DNA from 2 places in the Tardiphaga sp. GW821-FHT12E02 genome. Region 2 is predicted to be linked to the other one. Evidence: predicted binding sites of a transcription regulator. Region 2 holds the regulator's gene; the other holds the start of a gene.

Region 1 (10,220 bases), 1.3 Mb from region 2:
TCCGGCGTGCCGACCTATGTCTTTGCGCAGAAATATGCCGTGTCGGGCGCGCAGGATCCGGACAAATTGGCGCGGGCGATCCGGCAGATATCTGCGGAGATCAATGCGCAGGCAGCTGAGTAGAGCGCGATACTCTATCCCTCATGATGAGGAGGCGCGAAGCGCCGTCTCGAACCATGAGATGATGGATCTCCGTCGCCATCCTTCGAGACGTCGCTACGGCCTCGGGATGAGGGCGGAGTGTGGACGGCGCTTAACGCTTCCGTAGTCGCTGCAGCATCCGCTTCGCGGCTTCGCGGGCGTGATGCCGCAGTGATAGCGCCGCGTAAGTGAGTGATGCCACCGGATCATTCTTGTAGAGTGGCAACACCACGTCGCCGATCGCCAGGCGTTCGCGCCAGATCGGATCGATCATCGGATGTCCCGGCGCAGCCGTGGAATCTGCGGAGGCGATCGCGGGATCGGCGCAGAGGTGCCGGGTGACATCGAGGGTGAGCTGAACGCCCGGCGAATATTTCGCAAAGCGCTCATCGACGCCGATCTTGAAATAATAGGCGCGATCGAGGTGGCGGACCATCACGCCCGATGCCACCGCAGCGTCGCCGACATTCAGGGTCACGATCTCGCATTGGCCGCGCACGGCAAGTGCATTTGTGGCGCGGCGGATAAAGGTCTCGTCGCCGGCCCGCTGCTTCAGGGCCGTGCCGCGTTTGCCTTTCCAGCCGCCGGCTTCCAGCGCGAGGAACGTGTCGAGTGTTTTGGCCACTTCGTCAGGCGTGCGGGCGACATGGAATGTGACCTCGCCATGTTCGGCGAGACGATTGCGCTGGCGGCGCAGCTCTTTCAGCTTCTTTGCTCCCAATCCATCGCGCAGCACATCCTCGGCATTGTGCGTGGCGTCGAGGCTGGCGCGGACATGGGAGGTGATGGTGCGTGGTGATATGCCGTTCTGGCCCAGCACGTCCCGCATCGCTGCCATCGCCGGGCCTTCCAGCGAGACACTGTGAAAGACGAGGGCGCGAGCACCTTGCTGCCGGGCCTGTGCGAACAAGGCTGTGGCGGCTGCGCGCGTGTCGTCGCGGTCGAGCAACGGCGTCGAGAGGGTGCCGTAGGCATCGGCATTGACGAGCACCGGCAGCGGCAGCCGATGGGCGCGGCGCAGGGAGATGACCGGCAGCAGGCCAATCAGTTTGCCATTCGCCCAGGCTGTGAGGGAGGAAGCGTCGGTCAGGCCGTCCACCGAGGCGTTCACCGCCAGTTCCCAGTCGGCGAGGTAATAGCCGTTCGGCTCGACGGCGCGCGCTTCCAGTGCACGCCAGGCATCGAGCGGGATATCGATAAGCTGGATCGGCTTATCCTCGGAGGCGATAGCCGCGTGCGGGTGCACCTTTGGCCCGTTACCGCCGTGCATAGCCATTGGATTGGTGAGATCGACCACGTCCCGTTTCCCCGCGAGGCCCCGACCATAGCTGGAACATGCCAAGAACTGGTTTGCATTCACGCGCAATGCGTGCGGTTCCGGAGACCGACCATTTACCAAGCCATCCCTGAAAATGTCATGATTCCAACGACGATGAGCAGGATGCCGACATAAAAGGCCTGCCTGTTCCCGCTCCGGGGACTGGAAAATCAAGTCCGCCCCGGGCTATCAAGGAGACGGAGGACCTCTCATGAAAGCACTTATTCTGGCAGCAACGGCGTTGGCCCTGGTTGCCGCATCGGTATCGACGCCGGCATCCGCACAGCGGCGTGGTGGTGGCGAAGAAAAAGGCCCGCACGCCAATCCCGCCGAGGCGCCCAAGCCCGATGAACGGGCCTACAAGGCCGCCCTCGAGCGCATCCCCGAGGCCAAGCAGAAATATGACCCGTGGGGCGGCGTTGCGCCGGCGGCACCTGCACCCGCGCCGGTGACCAAGAAGAAATAATCCGGACCTGGGTCCGATGCGCGGTTCGCCATGAACCGCGTCGTTCATCACCGCGACCAAATGCGAGTAGCGGCAGCCCGTCGCATTGTTGGCGACGAGGCTGCCTGATTTCACTTGCAGTCGGACGGGATTGATCCGTCGCGCATACCGGCTTGGCCCGGGGAGGTCGTTCGATGATGGGTCCCGTTGTCCGCCACGCAATCGCAGCCGCCGCCATATTGCTTGGCACCTCCGCCGCCTTCGCAGAAAGCAGGGTCGCGCTGGTGATCGGGCAATCCGCTTACAAAGCGGTGACGCCGTTGCCGAACCCGGCCAATGACGCCAAAGCGATGGCGGCGATGCTCACCGATGCCGGCTTCGAAGTTCAATCGGCGTCGGATCTCACGCAAAACGAGTTGCGCGCAAAACTCAGCGCCTTTGCCGCCACGGTCGCCGCCAAGGGGCCGGATACGACCTCGCTGGTGTTCTATGCCGGCCATGGCGTGCAGGTGGACGGCGAGAACTATCTGATGCCGGTGGATATCGATCCCAAGCGCGAGATCGACGTCACGCTGCAGGCGGTGCGCCTCAACGACATTCTCAATACGCTGAATGCGCTGCCGAGCAAGAGCCGGATCATCCTGCTCGATGCCTGCCGTAATAATCCGTTCCCTGCCATCAACAAGGCGCCGCGCGGCCTCGCCCATGTGGATGTGAAGTTCGGAGCACCCGGCACATTGCTGTCATTCTCCACCGCGCCGGGCGCCGAAGCCGAGGATGGCAGCGGTGCCAACAGCCCCTATACGACGGCGCTGCTGAAGGCCGGGCGCGAACCCCGTATTCCCATCGAGGAGGCGTTCAAGCGCGTGCGTCTCGCGGTCAATCTTGCCACCGAAGGGCGGCAGACGCCGTGGGAAAGCTCATCGCTGGTCAGCGATTTCCGTTTCTTTGGCGCAGGCGCCGAGGTCAAGCCAACAACCGGCGATGCCAAAACTGTAGAAGCCAAAGCAGGTGTCGAGGTCGCAGCCCGTGGCGGTGCCACCGTCGATGACGCCAAGGCGCAGGGCAAGAAACGCTCCGCCGAGGAATGGAAGAAAGAATTGCAGGGCAAGCCAATCCAGCAGGCCCACGACGCGATCGTGTTCGACGGTTCGGTGGAAGCCTATGAGGCCTTTGTCAGCCTCTATGCCGCGCCGCCCTTTGGCCCCGAGGCCAAGGATTGGCTTGATCGTCACTACCGGATGGTTGCCTGGAATATCGCTGTCATCACCAATACGGTGTCGTCCTACGAAACCTTCCTGGCCAAATATCCCGATAGCGAGCAGACCGTGACGGCGCGCGGGCTGATCGAGCGCGTGCGCAACAAGCCGGAGCCTGCCGCTGGAGCAGCTGCAGCCACCAATGTCGCTGCGCTCGCCACGCCTGCGCCGACCTGCCCGTGCAATGCGCCGCCCGCAGCCGCTCCCGCGTCGAAGAAGGCCGAGAAACCGGCAAAAGCCGACACCACAAAAAAACGTGCCGACCGCACGCCACGCCGTGAGGTCATCGAAGAAGACATCGTGGTGCGCCGTCCGCCAGCCGTTTATTACGCGCCGCCTCCGCGCATCTATGGCGGCGGTGGATATGGCGGTGGTTATAGCCGCGGCGGATATGGTGGCGGCTATAACAGCGGTGGCCGCTACTAATCGAATTCAATCCCGATCTGGCGCTCGCTGCTCCAGACCGGGCGGCCGCGGCGGATGAACTGGTCCGTCTCGATCACCAGATGAAACTGCTCGGGAATGCCGACAGGGCTCGCGACGTCGATGCGCGCGCCGGAGACCGAGATGTTGCGCACGGTGCAATCGATGCCGCCGCCGCCGACGAAGGTCAGCATGCCCCGCTTCAAAACCCGCTGGCGCGGGTGTCGCCGTCGCTCATCCATGGCCGTTGTCCGTGTCGTCTTCATGCGACACGTCTAGCCGTATCATCTTGCCGGTCATTGAAGCCGAACGCAGAGATCCGGGCCTGCCTGTTTACACTTTCTGAAGATCTGGCAGACAATTACCGGCAAAATTTCAGGGAAATTTCAGATTGCGCCGGCTCGCGCACTGGTAGCGTTGAGAACGAACGCTTCAGACACAGGCTCGCATTGGCGAGCCGCCGGCGTTCATTTTCCACTGGGGAGAGAACTGCCATGAAAACCGCCAGCACCTTGCTCGCTTCGCTGATCGTAGTCGCCATCGCACCCGTCGTCACGCCGGCCAGGGCGGTGGTACTCGACCTTTCGGTGATGTCGTGCAAGCAATTCATCGAGTCCAAGCCGGATGACATCGCGATGGTGCTGACCTGGATCGACGGCTGGTACAAAGGCGACTCTGACGAGGCGCTGATCGATACCGAGGTCTTCACTGAAAACGCCAAGAAGTTCGGAGCCTATTGCGCGACCAATCCGGGCGTCAGCATTGTCACGGCCGCCGAACGAATCCTCGGCAAATAGCCGCCGCAGCACACGTCATTCATCCGGGTATATCTGACGGGGCTGTAGGGTAGGAGGGCACTGCTTTCGCGTGCTTGGCGCGCCCGAGAGGCAGGTGGTATAAGGGCTCCGAGTTCCACGGAGCCTTTTTATCATGAGACTGCTCAGCGCCATCGCGATGCTCGCGCTACTGACCGGACCCGCCTCGGCCCAGATGATGAATCTGATGCCGGAGGTGAAGACCATGAGTCCGGAGGAGAAGGAGCAGGACGCCATCCGGCAGAAAGCCTATCGCGATTCCTTGCGCCAGATTCCCGACAACAAGAGCTCGGTCGATCCGTGGGGCAATGTTCGGAGCGATGCGCCGAAGGCGGCAGCTCCGGCCAAACAGCCCCGCACCAAGACCGGCAGCGCCACGCACTGATTTTTTGCAGCCGCGTCGATGCCAGAGCGCAACCGCGCGGCAGTTGCGGGCAGTCTAGTTGTTCCAGGACGACAGCGGCACTTCGAACATGCCGCCGGCATCCTCGTTCTCTACCACGATTGCGCCTTTGATCACACCGGTGACTCGCACCAGCTCGGCAGCGAGTTCGCGTGCATGTTTCATTGCATCCTGCTCGGACTCGAAGGCGGTGCCTTCGTCGTCAAGGAAGGTGTGTTCGGAGATGATGTGGAAATAAAACAGCGGCAACGGGATGACCACTTCTGGGACACATGGGATGTCCTACCGGCACCTGAGGTTGCCGTGGGATAATGGTACCGCTAAACCAAGTCATTCCGCGCGTCGACAAAAATCACGCAAAATTTATGGCAAATGCGCGGTTTTTTTGAGTTGTGCCCCGTGTGGTTCCGGTTGTGGAACCTGAGTAGCCGGATGTCATGACTGGCCGGGCATTTTCGTCATTTCGCAGTGACGCCTTCGACGGGGTGAAAGCGCCGATTGCACCCGCATCTTTGAGGCCGCTATGTCACACTCATCGAAACGGACGACCAACGAGTAGCGGAGCCTTGATGCGAACGGCCTTTGTGTTCATCTGTGCTGCGATGGCGGAAATCATCGGCTGCTTCGCCTTCTGGACCTGGCTCCGCCTTGGCAAGCCCGCCTGGATCCTCATCCCCGGCATCGCCTCGCTGCTCCTGTTCGCTTATCTGCTCACGCTGGTCGAAAGCGAAGCCGCAGGCCGGGCCTATGCCACCTATGGCGGCATCTATATCGCGATGTCCGTATTGTGGCTCTGGCTCGCCGAAGGCTTTCGCCCGGATCGCTGGGACATTGCGGGCGCGGCGATCTGCCTGGTCGGTGCCGCGGTTATCATTGCCGGGCCGCGCTAAACCTGTGCTGGCCTTTTCCTGCGCCAAAGTGTAAAAGCTCATAGCTTCTTCTCGCATTTGAAGAGGCTCATATGCACGATCTCAGCACGTGGTTTGAACAGCAGCACCACGGCCTGCACACCTTCCGCTCCTTCCAGCAGAAACTATCCGATCTCAGCCGCCGCGCGCCCGAGCACAGCGCGCTGTGCCAGCTGCTGAGCAGTCTCGTCACGCCCTATATCGATGTCTATGACGAAGCGCCGCTGCCGGCCGCAGACGCGGAGCGGGCGCATCGACGATTGGCAGAGCTGCTGGCGACCATCGATCTTGCCGGACCGGCAGAGCGCCGCCTGGCGGATTTCAACCGCATCGCGAGTTGCGATCTGCTGAACTGAAAGCCCGGCGGCGTCGGTCGGACAGGCATCAGTCGCTGATGCCGTCGCGATCCCGGAGTGTCATCATGGTCGCGGTGAGGAGGGCGACGAGCTTCTCCTGACCATCGCTGATGGCGACGACGTCGGACTGCACGAGCGTCAGTGTGCGCCCCGGCTTCACGATGCGCCCGCGCGCGACAATGCGCTCGCCGATCGCCGGTGCCACCAGATTGATCTTGAATTCGGTGGTCAGCACGCCCGCGCCCTCGGGCATCAGGCTGAGGGCCGAATAACCCGCCGCGCTATCGGCGATCGCGCTGATCGCACCGGCATGGACGAAGCCATGCTGCTGCGAGATCGCAGGCGAGGGGATCAGCACGATCTCCACGGCGCCCGGCGCAATGTTGCCGAGTGTCGCGCCAAGAGTGCTCATCAGTCCCTGCCTGGCAAAGCTGTCGCGGATGCGGCTGGTGGCGTCCATGGGTTGGTGTCCTGACCGAATGAAGCGATGTGGCCGATGCTGTCGGGATAGTATCGGGCGAGGCTCGGGAGGAAAGGCTGATCGCAGCGGATACCGGGCCGGTCAGCGACCTCGCGCGGATGCGCCGCAGTCCACTGTGCGGTTGAGTTGTCTATTTTAGTAGACAAATCGCGGCTGCCCGCTATACGACTGGTTGATATTTCGCTTCGCAACGACCGGACGCTTATCGCCCATGGCCTACAGCATCTACGGAACGCCGTATAAGCCGACGGAGAAGGTGTTTTACGGCACCGTGGAGACGCTCGACCATGCGGTGGTCGAACTGAAGCGCCTGCGCAAGGCCGGCATTGCCGATGTCTATGCGATCGGAATCGCACCGGAGCTGGCGAACCTGCCGCTCCCCGAGGCGATGGCCGAAATCTGAGCGTCCAAACTTGGTTGCAGCAGTTTGGCTGGCGCGAGCGGCCGTTTGGCGCGCAAGATCGCGCAAATTTCTGAAAGAACATATTGCGAACATAGAACAGATGGGGTACATTGAATCATCTGAGCGGCACGGCCGTCCGTTTGTCGCTCTTGCATTTGTCCCTGTCGCGAATCCCTTCATAAGGAGCTAGATCAATGGCTGCCAATTCGTCTGCCCTGCGTATCGTTGAAGGATCCTCCATGGACAAGTCCAAAGCCCTGGCGGCTGCGCTCTCCCAGATCGAGCGTCAGTTCGGCAAGGGCTCGGTGATGAAGCTCGGCAAGAATGACCGCTCGATGGATATCGAGGTCATCTCGTCGGGGTCGCTGGGTCTCGATATTGCGCTCGGCGTCGGTGGCCTGCCCAAGGGCCGCGTGATCGAGATCTACGGACCGGAATCCTCGGGCAAGACCACGCTGGCGCTGCATTGCGTAGCCGAAGCGCAGAAGAAGGGCGGCATCTGCGCCTTCATCGACGCCGAACACGCGCTCGATCCCGTCTATGCCCGCAAGCTCGGCGTCAATGTCGATGAGCTCCTGATCTCGCAGCCCGATCACGGCGAACAGGCGCTGGAAATCGCCGACACGCTGGTGCGTTCGGGCGCGGTGGACGTCCTCATCGTCGACTCGGTTGCAGCGCTCGTACCGCGCGCCGAACTCGAAGGCGAAATGGGCGATGCGCTGCCGGGCCTGCAGGCGCGCCTCATGAGCCAGGCGCTGCGCAAGCTGACCGCGTCGATCAACAAGTCGAACACGATGGTCATCTTCATCAACCAGATCCGCATGAAGATCGGTGTGATGTATGGTTCGCCGGAAACCACCACAGGCGGTAACGCTCTGAAATTCTATGCTTCGGTCCGTCTCGACATCCGCCGCATCGGCGCGATCAAGGAGCGTGACGAAGTGGTCGGCAACTCGACCCGCGTGAAGGTCGTGAAGAACAAGCTGGCACCGCCGTTCAAGCAGGTCGAATTCGACATCATGTATGGCGAAGGCGTGTCCAAGATGGGCGAGATTCTCGATCTCGGCGTCAAGGCCGGCATCGTCGAGAAGTCCGGCGCCTGGTTCTCCTATGACAGCCAGCGCCTCGGCCAGGGTCGCGAGAATTCCAAGGCTTTCCTGAAAGCCAATCCGGACATGACCGCCAAGATCGAAGCCTCGATCCGGCAGAATTCCGGCCTGATTGCCGAGCAGATCCTCGCCGGCAAGCGTGACGAGGAAGATGGCGATACCGAAGGCTCGGAGCCGGCTGAGGATTAATCAGCGCCCCGGTCCGCGCTGTGCGACCGGGAAAGCAGCAAACCGTTTCGCGATGGTGTGTTGCAGGGGTCTGTTGCCGATGCCCTGCAATGCCTGTCGCTACACAAAGGGCCCCGCTAGCGGGGCCCTTTTCGTTTCGCGCTATGGGGAAGGCCTGTTCACGGCATGACAGGCAACGCCGTCAATGAGCAGCGGTACCTCGCGTCGGCATGGCTCGAACACCTCCGGGCAGCGCGGATGAAACGTGCAGCCTTTCGGCGGATCGATCGGATTCGGTATCTCGCCCGACACTGCGATGCGCGCACGGCCGGACATTGCGAGATCAGGCACGGCGCCGAGCAGCATGCGCGTATAGGGCATGCGCGGATGGGTGAACAATTCGTGGCCGTCGGCGCATTCGACGATACGGCCAAGATACATCACGCCGATTCGCGTCGCCATATGGCGCACCACTGCGAGGTTGTGGCTGATGAACAGATAGGTCAGCCCCAGCCTGTCCTGCAGGTCGCGCATCAGGTTCAGGATCTGCGCCTGCACGGAGACATCGAGTGCAGAGGTCGGTTCGTCGCAGACGATGAAGTCGGCCTCCGATGCCAGCGCGCGGGCGATGGCGATGCGCTGGCGCTGGCCGCCGGAAAACTGGTGCGGAAACTTCACGCCATCATCGGGATGCAGGCCGACCAGGCGCAGCAACTCGCCCACCCGCGCGCGGATATCGCGCTCGCTGGTCATGAGATCGAAGGCGCGGATCGGTTCGGCGATGATCGCATCCACCCGCAGGCGCGGATTGAGGCTGGCATAGGGATCCTGAAAGATCATCTGGATGCGCCGTCGCAGCGGTTTTCGCGCGGCCGCCTGTTTCGGGTCGCTCATCGAGATGCCATCGATGCTGACCTCGCCCGAGGATGGCGGCAGCAGGCCGACAACCATCCGCGCCACCGTGCTCTTGCCGGAGCCGGATTCACCCACCAGCGCAAAGGTCTCGCCGCGCTTGATATCGAAGGACACGCCGTCCACCGCGCGCAGATATTCCCGCGGGGTCCGCTCGATCACGCGGTTGAGCCACGGCTTTGAGACATCGAATGCGCGCCGCAGATCGCGCGCCTGCACCAGCACCGTCATGCGCCGATCTCCGCCGGCACTTGTCTTGATGATGCGGGATCATGGAGATGACAGGCCACGCGCTGCGTGCCGACGGCAATCGGCTCTGGCCGCTCGGCGCGGCAGCGGTCGAATGCGAAACTGCAGCGCGGATGAAAGGCGCAGCCGGTGGGGATCGCCGACAGTCGCGGCATGCTCCCCGGGATCTGCACCAGCCGTTGCGATGCATCGCCGGTCAGCGTCGGGATCGCACCCATCAGGCCTTTGGCATAGGGATGCAGGGGATGCTGCACGACGTCGCGGACCGGGCCGATCTCGGCGATGCGGCCAGAATACATCACGGCCACGCGGTCCGAGGTTTCGGCAATCACGCCCATGTCGTGGGTCACCAGCATCACGGCCGTGCCGTGGTCGCGGCCGAGCCGCTTGATCAGCGCGATGATCTGCGCCTGCACGGAGACGTCGAGCGCGGTGGTCGGCTCATCCGCGATGATCAGTTCCGGCTCGGCGGCGATGGCCAGCGCGATCACCACGCGCTGGCGCATCCCGCCGGAAAATTCATGCGGATAGGCGTCAATGCGCTTCTCCGGAGCAGGGATACCGACTTCGGCGAGGAGATCGATAGCGCGCTGACGCGCCGCGCTTTCGGACAATGGGAGATGGGTCCGGATTGTTTCCACCAACTGGTCACCGATGCGATAGAGCGGATCGAGGCTGGTGAGGGGGTCCTGAAAGATCATGGCAATGCGCTTGCCGCGGATGCGGCGCACCTCGCGGGGCGGCAGGTTGTCGATGCGCTGCCCGGACAGATAAATCTCGCCGCCTGCGATCCGGCCGGGCGGGTCGATCAGCCCGATCGCCGCAAGCCC
Region 2 (10,220 bases):
CGCACGCGGGCTGCAGACCGTCCACGTCACCTCGCCGACCACCGTCGCCGAAACGCTGAAGGCCCTCAGCGTCTGAGCAAAGCTACGGCTTGAGGTTCGGCGGCAGTGACGGGCTTTCGCGGATCAGCGTGATCGTGACGCGCCGGTTGGCCGCCGCCGATGGCGTATCGGGAAACAGCGGCTCGCTGTCGCCCTTGCTCGCGACCAGGAACAACCTGTCGTTCGGAAAACCTTCACGCGCCAGGATCTGCCGCACGGCGTTGGCGCGATCCCATGCGAGGTCGTAGGCATCGCGATAGCCCTGCCCCGGCGGCCCGCCTGCGGCCGTGTGGCCTGTGATGGAAATCCGCAGCGACGTCGCCTTCAACGGCGCCGCCATGCGCTCAATCAGCCGCTGCATCTGCGCCGTCGGCACGCTGGAGCCGTCCGCGAACATCGGGCGCCCTTCCTGATCGGTGATCTGCATATTCACGCCCTGCGGCGTGTCTTCCCACATCAGGCTTTTGGAAATCGCGGCGAGATCCGGCGCATCCTGCAGCGCATGCCGCAATGAGCTACTGGCGCGCAGCAGATTGCGCTCGGCAGCCAGCGCGACATCGGTTGAAGGTTCGCCGTCGGCACCAGGCGTGCCGCTCGCATGCTCAGGCGATACGTGATCCACATGCGCGACCTTGCCTCGGGTGGGCAGGCCATCGAGCTCGATCACGCCGGCATAGCGCGCTTCATGCTTGACGCCGAACGCCTCGCGCATCGAGCCGGCGACAATCGCCATCTTGCCGCGATCGGGCTGGGAAAATGCCAGCATCATGGCGAAGTAGCACATGAGCAGGCTCATCAGATCAGCAAAGGTCACAAACCAGCCGTGGCCCGTGGCGTGGTCACCCCGCTTACCCTTGGACGCTTTGGTTGTGAGCATGGCGTGTCTTCATCCGCACGACGGATGCAACGCCATGCGACCAGACTACTCATATACCCCCAGCCTTAACGGCCGACTAACGGGATACCGCTCAGGCCCGTGCAATGCGCCCATAAGCGAGGCTGGTGACCACGCCGAGCACCGCCCAGAAAATCAGGCCGGTGATGGTGGCCGCGACGACAAAGCTGTGCGCCAGCGACTCCGGCACCTCGGTATGGCCGGCGGGCGCCTGCGGCGCGCCGATCAGATGCGGCAGCACGATCAGCCCCAGGCCGAGCAGCGCGGCCCAGGAGGCGCGACGGAACACCAGCAGCGCGAGGCCGCCTGCGGTGGCGACAGCCGTCGCGATCCACCAGGTCTGGCGCAGGGTCAGATCGGCCACCGGCTGGCCGGGCACTTCCGGCGGCAGTCCGAGACCGGGTGCGGCAACGAACACGACAAAGCCGCCAAGGCCCCAGAACAGGCCCTCGCGCCAATCCACCGGACGGCCGCGCAGCGCAAAGATGCCGGCAAGCAGCAGCGCGAAACCGATAGCGGTCAGAACATTGGCGCCGGCCGTGAAGGCATTGCGCTGAAAACCCTCTTCGGGCTCCCACTCGCCGCCGTGATCGTGGGCAGCGGCAGCCTGCTGATGTCCACCATGATCGTGGCCGGACGCCGCGGGCGCGGCTGCTGGCGTTGCAGCAGGCGCCGGTGCCTCGGCCTTCTTCTCATAGACCTCGGCCTGCTGGATCAGCTTGACGGTGCCGACCATCTGAACGGCCGTCGTGGCCGCACCAGCAACGATCCCGGCGAGCACCGCCGAGAATACGATCGAACGAAAAACGGACATCAGCCTGAGAGATCAGTGGCAGGGAAAGGCGTTGGCGTGACGCACGTCATGGGCCGCATTGTGGACGGCGCTGATATGCGAGAAGCCGACCACGCCGACGACGAACAGCCCGAGCGCCATGGCGAGAACGGCCTGCACGACGACATTGGCGTCGATCGCGGCGGTGGAGAGCTGGGCGGTCTGGGTCTGCTGCATGGGATTCCTCGTCAATTCTGCGGGCAGTTTAGCCGCTTTGTTCCGTTGATGCGACCGCCAATTTCGCCATGGCTCGGGCAAGATCGCGGCTGGTCAGATGCAGATTGGCGTCGGGGGGAAGCCGCGCATGGGCGATCTTGGCGCGGGCTGCGAACTGGAACGCCGTTTCCTGCGCGTGAAAAAACGCCGCACATTCTTCCGGCGTGGGCATGTGCTTCACCAGTGTCCGGAACGCATGCCGATGCACCATGCAGACGCCGCCATGCCCCTCTGGCCGGAACGACAATGCGTCCACATCGCTGCGCCAGCGCAAGACATCGCCAGCGCCCATATCGTACCCGTCGGTCATGCCTCTCTGGTAACGGCATCAGGAGCAATTCCCAAGCCCGCCACCGGCACAACCGACGCTTGCCTCCCCCGCCCGCTCCTTTAAGACGGGCATCCACGCAAATCCGGAGATCCGCCAATGGCCCTGATGCCCTTCACCGACGCCATGGCTGCGATCCTGAACGGTGCCGAAGGCTTGCCCGAGGAAACCGTCACGCTGGAAGACGCATTTCACCGCGTGCTGGCGCGTGATGTCGCCTCGCTGCGCACGCAGCCGCCGGAAGCCATGTCGGCCATGGACGGCTATGCGGTCCGCGCCGCGGATGCGACGCTGGGCGCCAGGCTGAACGTGATCGGCGAGATTTCCGCCGGCAGGCCATTCGACCGTGCTCTCGCCGGCGGCGAAGCGCTGCGGATCTTCACCGGCGGCGTCGTGCCGGCGGGCGCGGACGGCATCGTGATCCAGGAAGACACGACGCGTGACGGCGACATTGTCGTGATCAACGAGGCAGCCACAGCCGGCAAGCACATCCGCGCCGCAGGCGTGGACTTCAAGCAAGGCGATGTGCTGTTGCGCGCAGGACTCCGCCTTACCGATCGTGACCTCGCGCTGGCCGCAGGCATGAACCATCCGAAGCTCCCGGTGCGTCGCCGCCCCGTCGTCGCCATGCTGGCCACCGGCGATGAACTGGTCCTTCCCGGCGCCACGCCCGGCCCCGGCCAGATCGTGCTCTCCAACGGCTATGCTTTGCGTGCGCTGGCGCGCGCTGAAGGCGCCGAGGTGATCGATCTCGGCATCGCCCGCGACACGCTGGAATCCACCACCGCCGCGATCCGGCGCGCTATCGAACTGAACGTCGATGTCCTCATCACCACCGGCGGCGCGTCCGTCGGCGACCACGATCTCGTGCAGCAATCGCTCATCGAGGCCGGCGTCGAGATGGCGTTCTGGAAGATCGCCATGCGGCCGGGCAAGCCGATGATGCATGGCCGCCGCAGTGCCATGCGGGTGATCGGCCTGCCCGGCAATCCCGTCTCGTCCTATGTCTGCGGCTTCCTGTTCATGGTGCCGCTGCTGCGCGCGCTGGCGGGCCGCAGCGAGGTCCAGCATTTTCGCGAAGCCGCCATCCTCGGGCGGGATCTCGCCGGCAACGACCACCGCGAGGATTACCTGCGCACACGCCTCGAATGGCAGGACGACAAACTGGTGGCGACGCCGGTGACGAAGCAGGACTCCTCGCTGCTCGGCAATCTTGCCGTGGCTGAAGGCCTGCTGGTGCGCCCGCCAAACGCCCCGCCCGCCAAGGCCGGCGATCCCTGCCGGATCATTCGCCTTCCGACTTAGCGGAATACCGCGAACCGACACGTTCCTCAGGCGTTGTCCGCCGGGGCATAGCCCATCATAAATTCCGCCGGCCCTCGGTCACCAAGTTGTCACGTAACGCGGCGACAGAGAGCGCAGACAACAGATTCGGTGCCCGTTCATGGACTATTTCAAGCGCTTCAACTTCCTCTTCGCCATGCCGACCTTCGACGCCGATGACCTGGAAGGCGTCCGCCTCAACCAGATCGTCGAGGAAATCGAGAAATCCGGCTTCGAAGTGGTCAAGGCGCGCAAACTGGAAGACGCGGCGATTGCCGTGCAGACCGATGCCGCCATCGGCTGCATGGTGGTGGATTGGGGCAAGAAGGGCCTTGAAGGCAAGACCGCAGCCCTGATCAACCTGATGCGTCGTCGCGGCCTCGATTTCCCGATCATGCTGCTGATCCGCCGCCAGCGCTTCGAAGACATTCCGGTCGAGGTGCTCGATTTCATCGACGGCTACATCTTCCTGTCGGAAGAAACCCCGCCCTTCATCGCCAAGAACCTGGTCAGCCGCCTCAAGCAATATGCCGAGACGCTGAAGACGCCGTTCTTCGGCGCCCTCGTCGACTATGCCGAGGAAGGCAACCAGCTCTGGACCTGCCCCGGTCACAATGGCGGCGTGTTCTACAGCCGCTCGCCGATCGGCCGCGTGTTCATGGAGCATCTCGGCGAAGCCGTGTTCCGCGACGACCTCGACAATTCCGTGCTCGATCTCGGCGACCTCCTCACCCACGAAGGCCCGGCGCTGCAGGCGCAGAAAGAGGCCGCCAAGATTTTTGGCGCAGAGAAGACCTATTTCGTGCTCAACGGCACCTCGACCTCCAACAAGGTCGCGCTGTCGGCGCTTGTGACCGACGGCGATCTCGTGCTGTTCGACCGCAACAACCACAAGGCGGCGCTGCATGGCGCGCTGATGATCTCCGGCGGCACGCCGATCTATGTGCCGACCGAGCGCAATCCATGGGGCCTGATCGGCCCGATGAACTGGGACGCCTTCAGCGAGGAAGCGCTGCGCGAGCGCATCCGCACCAATCCGATGGTCACCGATCCCGACGCCTGGAAGCGCGAGCGTCCGTTCCGCGTCGCTGTCATCGAACAATGCACTTATGACGGCACCATCTATAGCGCCGAGATGATCATCAAGCGGATCGGACATCTCTGCGAGTACATCCTGTTCGACGAGGCGTGGGCGGGCTTCATGAAATTCCACCCGCTCTATGCCGGCCGCTTCGCCATGGGCCTGAAGGACCTCGGCCCGGAGTCGCCCGGCATCATCGCCACGCAATCGACCCACAAGCAGCTCGCCTCGTTCTCGCAGGCGTCGCAGATCCACATGAAGGATCGCCACATCCGCGGCCAGAAGCGCCGTGTCGAGCATCGCCGCTTCAACGAAAGCTTCATGCAACACGCCTCAACGTCGCCGTTCTATCCGCTGTTCGCATCGCTCGATGTGGGCGCGCAGATGATGAAGGGCCGCTCGGGCGAAGTGCTGTGGGACGACACGATCCGTCTCGGCATCGAGCTGCGCAAGAAAATGCGCGCAGTGCGCCGCGAATTCGAGGAAAAGGAAAGCCGGCCCGAGCGCCGCTGGTTCTTCGAGCCCTTCGTGCCGGTGCGTGTGGAGATTCCCGACGTCGCGCAGTCCGGCGCGGTTCACAGCGTGCCGTGGGAAAGCATCAGCACCGATCAGCTCGCCACCAATCCCGCCTTCTGGCAGCTCTCGCCGGATGCCAAGTGGCACGGTTTCCAGAATATGGAAGCCGGCTTCGCGATGACCGACCCGAACAAGCTCACAGTGCTGACGCCGGGCTTCGATCGCACCACCGGTGACTATGCCGAGCACGGCATTCCGGCGCCGGTGGTTGCGCAATATCTGCGCGAAAACCAGATTGTGCCCGAGAAGAACGACCTGAATTCGCTGCTGTTCCTGCTCACCCCCGGCGTCGAGGCGAGCAAGGCTGGCACGCTAGTCTCTGGCCTCGTGGCCTTCAAGCGCTTCCACGATGACAACGCCCTGCTCGAGGACGTCATCCCCGAATTCGCGCGCCGCCGCCCGGCCCGCTATGCCGGCGTGCGCCTGCGCGATCTGTGCGGCGAAATGCACCGCTTCTATCGCAATGCCGATGTCAGCGGCCTGCAGGCCAGGCAGTTCATGGACCAGCACCTGCCGGAGATCGCCATGTCGCCCCATGACGCCGCGCGCCTCTTGGTCCGCAACGACGTCGACTATCTGCCGATCGACGAGATCTCCGGCCGCATCGCCACCACGCCCTTCGTTGTCTATCCGCCGGGCATCGCGACCATCGTGCCAGGCGAGCGCCTCACGGCGCGCGCGCAGCCCATGATCGATTATCTCAAGATGTTCGAAACCTGCTTCAACACCTTCCCGGGCTTCGACGTCGAAATCCAGGGCATCTATCGCAAGGTGGATGCCTCGGGCCGCATCCGGCTCTACACCTACGTGGTCTCCGAAGAGCGGGATCCCCGCAAGTGAGTTCGCAAGAGGCGACCGACACCCCGATCATCGTCCGGCCATCACGCGACAGCGATGTCGATGCGATGCTCTCGATCTATCGCCGCCACATCCGCCAAGGCGTAGAGGAAGGCGTCAGCGATGCCGATGCGATGCAGCCCGACGATCTGCGCGATCGTCGCAAGAACCTGAAGAACAAACGCTTCCCGCACATCGTTGCAACGCGCGGCGGCGAAGTCGTCGGCTATGCCTATGTGGTCCAGTTCCGCAAGCGACCAGCCTATCGCTATGCCGTGAAACACTCGATCTATGTGCATCACGAGCACACCGGCAAAGGCGTCGGCGGCCGGTTGCTGCGCGAACTGATCGATGTCTGCGCCGCCGCCGGTTTCCGCCAGATCATCGGCTATATCGACGCCGACAATGCCCCCTCGCTCGGCCTGCACGATCATTTCGGCTTTGCGCGGGTCGGCGTGTTGGCGGGCGTCGCCTACCGTTCCGGCCGCTGGGCCGACACGGTCATGGTGCAGCGATCCCTGGCGGCCGGCGTGACCACTCCGCCACCGCCGATGGCGCTGTCCGAGCGGATTCTGTGATCTTGTAGGATGGGTAGAGCGCAGCGAAACCCATCGGCGGAGCCCGCCGCATCGACGGAATGATGGGTTTCACGCCGGCGCTTCGCGCACGCGCTCGGCCCATCCTACGGTCCGCGTTTTCTGGTCAGCAACGCATCCTTGAGGCGAAATTAGCCATTGCGGAACATGTACGGAACAGATAGTGTTCGTTCATGATTTGTTTCGAGATTCTGCGGCTTAGTGAAATCGAGAGTGCCCAAACTCGTGACTGCCCTCGACCGACGGTCTGATTGATCGCCGATAACGAGGTCCTGAAACACACGCGGCGGCCTGACAATCGTTGCTTGAAGGCCTTGCCAACTAAGGATGGCTTCAGATGCTCACGCGCAAACAATATGAACTGCTCCGCTTCATCGACCAGCGGCTGAAGGAAGCCGGTGTGCCGCCCTCCTTCGACGAAATGAAGGATGCACTGGACCTACGCTCCAAGTCCGGCATCCACCGCCTGATCACGGCGCTGGAAGAACGCGGTTTCATTCGGCGCCTGCCGAACCGCGCCCGCGCGATCGAAGTCATCAAGTTGCCCGAACTCACCACCGCAGCCCCCACCGGCCGCCGTGGTTTCACGCCAAGCGTGATCGAAGGCAATCTCGGCAAGAGCCGCTCTGCTCCGGCACCGGTTGCCAGTGAGGATGACGGCGGCCGCACCATCTCGGTGCCCGTCATGGGCCGGATCGCAGCCGGCACGCCCATCGAGGCGCTGCAGACCCGCAGCCACTCCATCAGCGTGCCGCAGGACATGCTCGGCAATGGCGAACATTACGCCCTCGAGGTGCGCGGCGATTCCATGCAGGACGCCGGCATCCTCGATGGCGACATGGCGCTGATCCAGAAATCCGACAGTGCCGACACCGGCGACATCGTGGTCGCGCTGATCGACGACGAGGAAGCCACCCTGAAGCGCTTCCGCCGCCGCGGCGCCTCGATCGCGCTGGAGCCGGCGAATACGGCCTATGAAGTCCGCATCCTGCCGCCGAACCGCGTCCGCATCCAGGGCAAGCTCACCGGTCTCTATCGCCGCTACTGAGCGCTTTTAGTGATCGTCCGGCTGGAGATCCGTCTCCGTCGGCGTTGCATCGACCGGTCCCTGGCGTGCGCGTTGGCCGGTCGATATTGCAGTTTCTGCGACATCATCAGGTGCCCGTGCCCAAGGGCGCTGCAGACCGCGCGCGCGTGATGCCTCCACGACAAAGCCGTTCCCGACGCGCCGCAGGCCTGTGGCTCCCTGACTTTGCAGTGCCTCGCGATCGATCACCATCGCCCGGCAATCGGCCGGCGGCTGCCTCATCGTCACGATGACCGCCGTGCGCTCGCAGTCCTCACTGAACGCTTCGGGCTGCAGTGTGAGGGCAATCAGGGCGCCATCGTTGAGCGCTGCCACGCAGCCTGAGGGATCGCACGACACGCTGTCGCCGAGCGACTGATCCGTGGGCAGCCGCGCATCAGCATCCGCGGCCAGCCATTCCTTCACGAGAAACGCATCCTTGCCGCTGCGCATCACCTGCAGCCGCCCATCGCGGCCGCGCACGGCCACGCTATGACCGTCGCCGGCAATGAGGATGTCAGGCTGTTTGCTGGCCGCCGCCCAGGCCATAGCAACCGCGAGAGCAATGACCCCGGCATAACGCAACGGCGTGCGCAGCAAGGCGAGCAGTACGATCCCAAAACTGGCGGCAATCAGCGGCCCCGTCCCGAAGGCGGGCACACGGCCGATCGCACCGGGCAACCCGGCCACCCATTTGGACACGACAATCATCCATTGCAGGCCGATCTCCATGACGTGCCAGAACACGCTGTCGAAGCCGAACGGAATGGCGACAAGCCCGAGCAGCCCTGCCGGCATCACCAGCGCCGACACCACCGGCATCGCCAACAGATTGGCGATGATGCCATAGGGCGTGACGCGGTGAAAATGATAGGCCGCGTAGGGCATCGTCGCGAGACCGGCGACCAGCGACGCCAAGAGCAACAACGCCAGTTCACGCCCACCCCACAGAACAATCCGCGCCGTCGTCGAGCTTTCCGATGTCGCAAACAGACCCGGCATGCCGATCTGCACGAGCGCCACAAGCCCCAGCGTCGCCGCGAACGACATCTGAAAACTCGGATGCACCAGCGCCTCCGGCGTTACGATCAGCACGATGAGAGCCGCGATTGCCAGCGTGCGAAAGGTGATGGCGCGGCGATCGACCATGATGGCGATCAGCACCACCGCCGTCATGATGAAAGATCTTTGCGTCGCGACCTCGGCGCCGGATAGCAGCAGATAAAACAGTGCGGCAAGCAGCGCCGCCACGGCCGCCACTTTCTTGATCGGAAACGTGACCGTCAGCACAGGCACCAGCGCCAGCAGCGCGCGGACGACGAAGAACACGACGCCGGCTACGACAGCCATGTGATAGCCGGAAATCGACAGCACATGCCCGAGGCCCGAGATGAACATGGCGTCGTTGACATCAGCCGAAATCGCGTCGCGCCGTCCGGTCAGCAGCGCCGTCGCGATTGCGCGGTTATCGCCCGAGAGCGAAGCGCGGATGCGCGCGTCGATGGCGTCCCGCATCCCCTGCATCGTGGCAGCATATTGCAGGTGGTGCGATGGCGGCGTCGGCGGATCGACCTTCCGGATTGCGCCGGTGACAAAGCCGGACGCGCCGATGCCCTGGAAATACAGATCACGCGCGAAATCGTAGCCACCGGGTCGCAACGGCGCGAGCGGCGGCTGCAGCCGCGCCTTGAGTTCGACAAAGCTGCCGACCGCAGGCGCCGTCCCCTTTTTCACCGACAGCCGCACGCGTGTCAGCCGGACGGCATCGCGCTGCGTTTCCATCGTCGCCACGCGCAAGACGAAACGATCGCTGCGCTCACGCTCCTCGTGGGTCTCGACGAAGCCGGTCAGTGCAACGCCGAACAGCGGTGTCGCCAACACCTCATGGGCGATGCGTGTGCTCTTCCATGTCACCGTGGCAAAGCCAGCAGCAATAGCAGCCGCGAAAAGCATACAGGGAAAGGCAGGCGACCGTCTGAGCAGCACGGCCACGATGGCAAGAATACCCGCTGTTGCAGCAGCCGCCCAAGCGACGGGCTCACGCTCGGCCGCAAAATACAGTGCGATGCCGGCACCGAAGGCCACAGGGACCCATGGCAGCAGACGGCCGGGGCCGGCTTCCGCCTGCGCCCAGGCACGCAGCCCATCGAACGACAACGTCCAGGAGTGATTGGACGGGCGGGCGCCAGCCGCCGCCGATGGCGGCCAAGTCACCGCCCTCGCCTGATTGCGCTGCCGTCCCCCGCTTTGCGCCATGAGCCGCCCGCCACGCTTGCCCGCCCGAATGCTATCGGAAGGGCAGCGTGCGGCTAGCGGAACGGATGGGGAATGATGAAACTAATCTCGAAACCGTAGGATGGGTTGAGCGCAGCGAAAACCCATCATTCCGTCGTTGCGGCAAGCTCGGCCGATGGGTTGTCGCTCCGGCGCT

What was found. Region 2 encodes LexA, which represses DNA repair genes until DNA is damaged. Its sites were predicted from a motif close to TGTTCNNNNTGTGTTCNG; they were not measured.
Region 1: a site for LexA is predicted at 7,027-7,044, ahead of recA (recombinase RecA). Genes of this name have one in related genera too.

What each region holds. Positions count from the first base shown of each region.
Region 1 is NZ_JBXAQK010000001.1:4,742,286-4,752,505, reverse strand. It holds gene AC1RQ5_RS22580 (DsbA family oxidoreductase) at 1-123, shown strand, start outside; gene AC1RQ5_RS22575 (GNAT family N-acetyltransferase) at 254-1,438, opposite strand; gene AC1RQ5_RS22570 (hypothetical protein) at 1,671-1,925, shown strand; gene AC1RQ5_RS22565 (caspase family protein) at 2,099-3,589, shown strand; gene AC1RQ5_RS22560 (PilZ domain-containing protein) at 3,586-3,828, opposite strand; gene AC1RQ5_RS22555 (HdeA/HdeB family chaperone) at 4,081-4,383, shown strand; gene AC1RQ5_RS22550 (hypothetical protein) at 4,517-4,786, shown strand; gene AC1RQ5_RS22545 (DUF6894 family protein) at 4,841-5,053, opposite strand; gene AC1RQ5_RS22540 (YnfA family protein) at 5,374-5,694, shown strand; gene AC1RQ5_RS22535 (hypothetical protein) at 5,766-6,068, shown strand; gene AC1RQ5_RS22530 (PaaI family thioesterase) at 6,097-6,528, opposite strand; gene AC1RQ5_RS22525 (hypothetical protein) at 6,761-6,952, shown strand; gene recA (recombinase RecA) at 7,147-8,250, shown strand; gene AC1RQ5_RS22515 (ABC transporter ATP-binding protein) at 8,392-9,372, opposite strand; gene AC1RQ5_RS22510 (ABC transporter ATP-binding protein) at 9,369-10,220, opposite strand, start outside.
Region 2 is NZ_JBXAQK010000001.1:3,398,665-3,408,884, reverse strand. It holds gene AC1RQ5_RS16130 (HAD-IA family hydrolase) at 1-76, shown strand, start outside; gene AC1RQ5_RS16125 (OmpA/MotB family protein) at 83-916, opposite strand; gene AC1RQ5_RS16120 (CbtA family protein) at 1,008-1,748, opposite strand; gene AC1RQ5_RS16115 (CbtB domain-containing protein) at 1,761-1,943, opposite strand; gene AC1RQ5_RS16110 (hypothetical protein) at 1,972-2,292, opposite strand; gene AC1RQ5_RS16105 (molybdopterin molybdotransferase MoeA) at 2,410-3,615, shown strand; gene AC1RQ5_RS16100 (Orn/Lys/Arg family decarboxylase) at 3,755-6,130, shown strand; gene AC1RQ5_RS16095 (GNAT family N-acetyltransferase) at 6,127-6,705, shown strand; gene lexA (transcriptional repressor LexA) at 7,061-7,771, shown strand; gene AC1RQ5_RS16085 (ComEC/Rec2 family competence protein) at 7,778-10,045, opposite strand.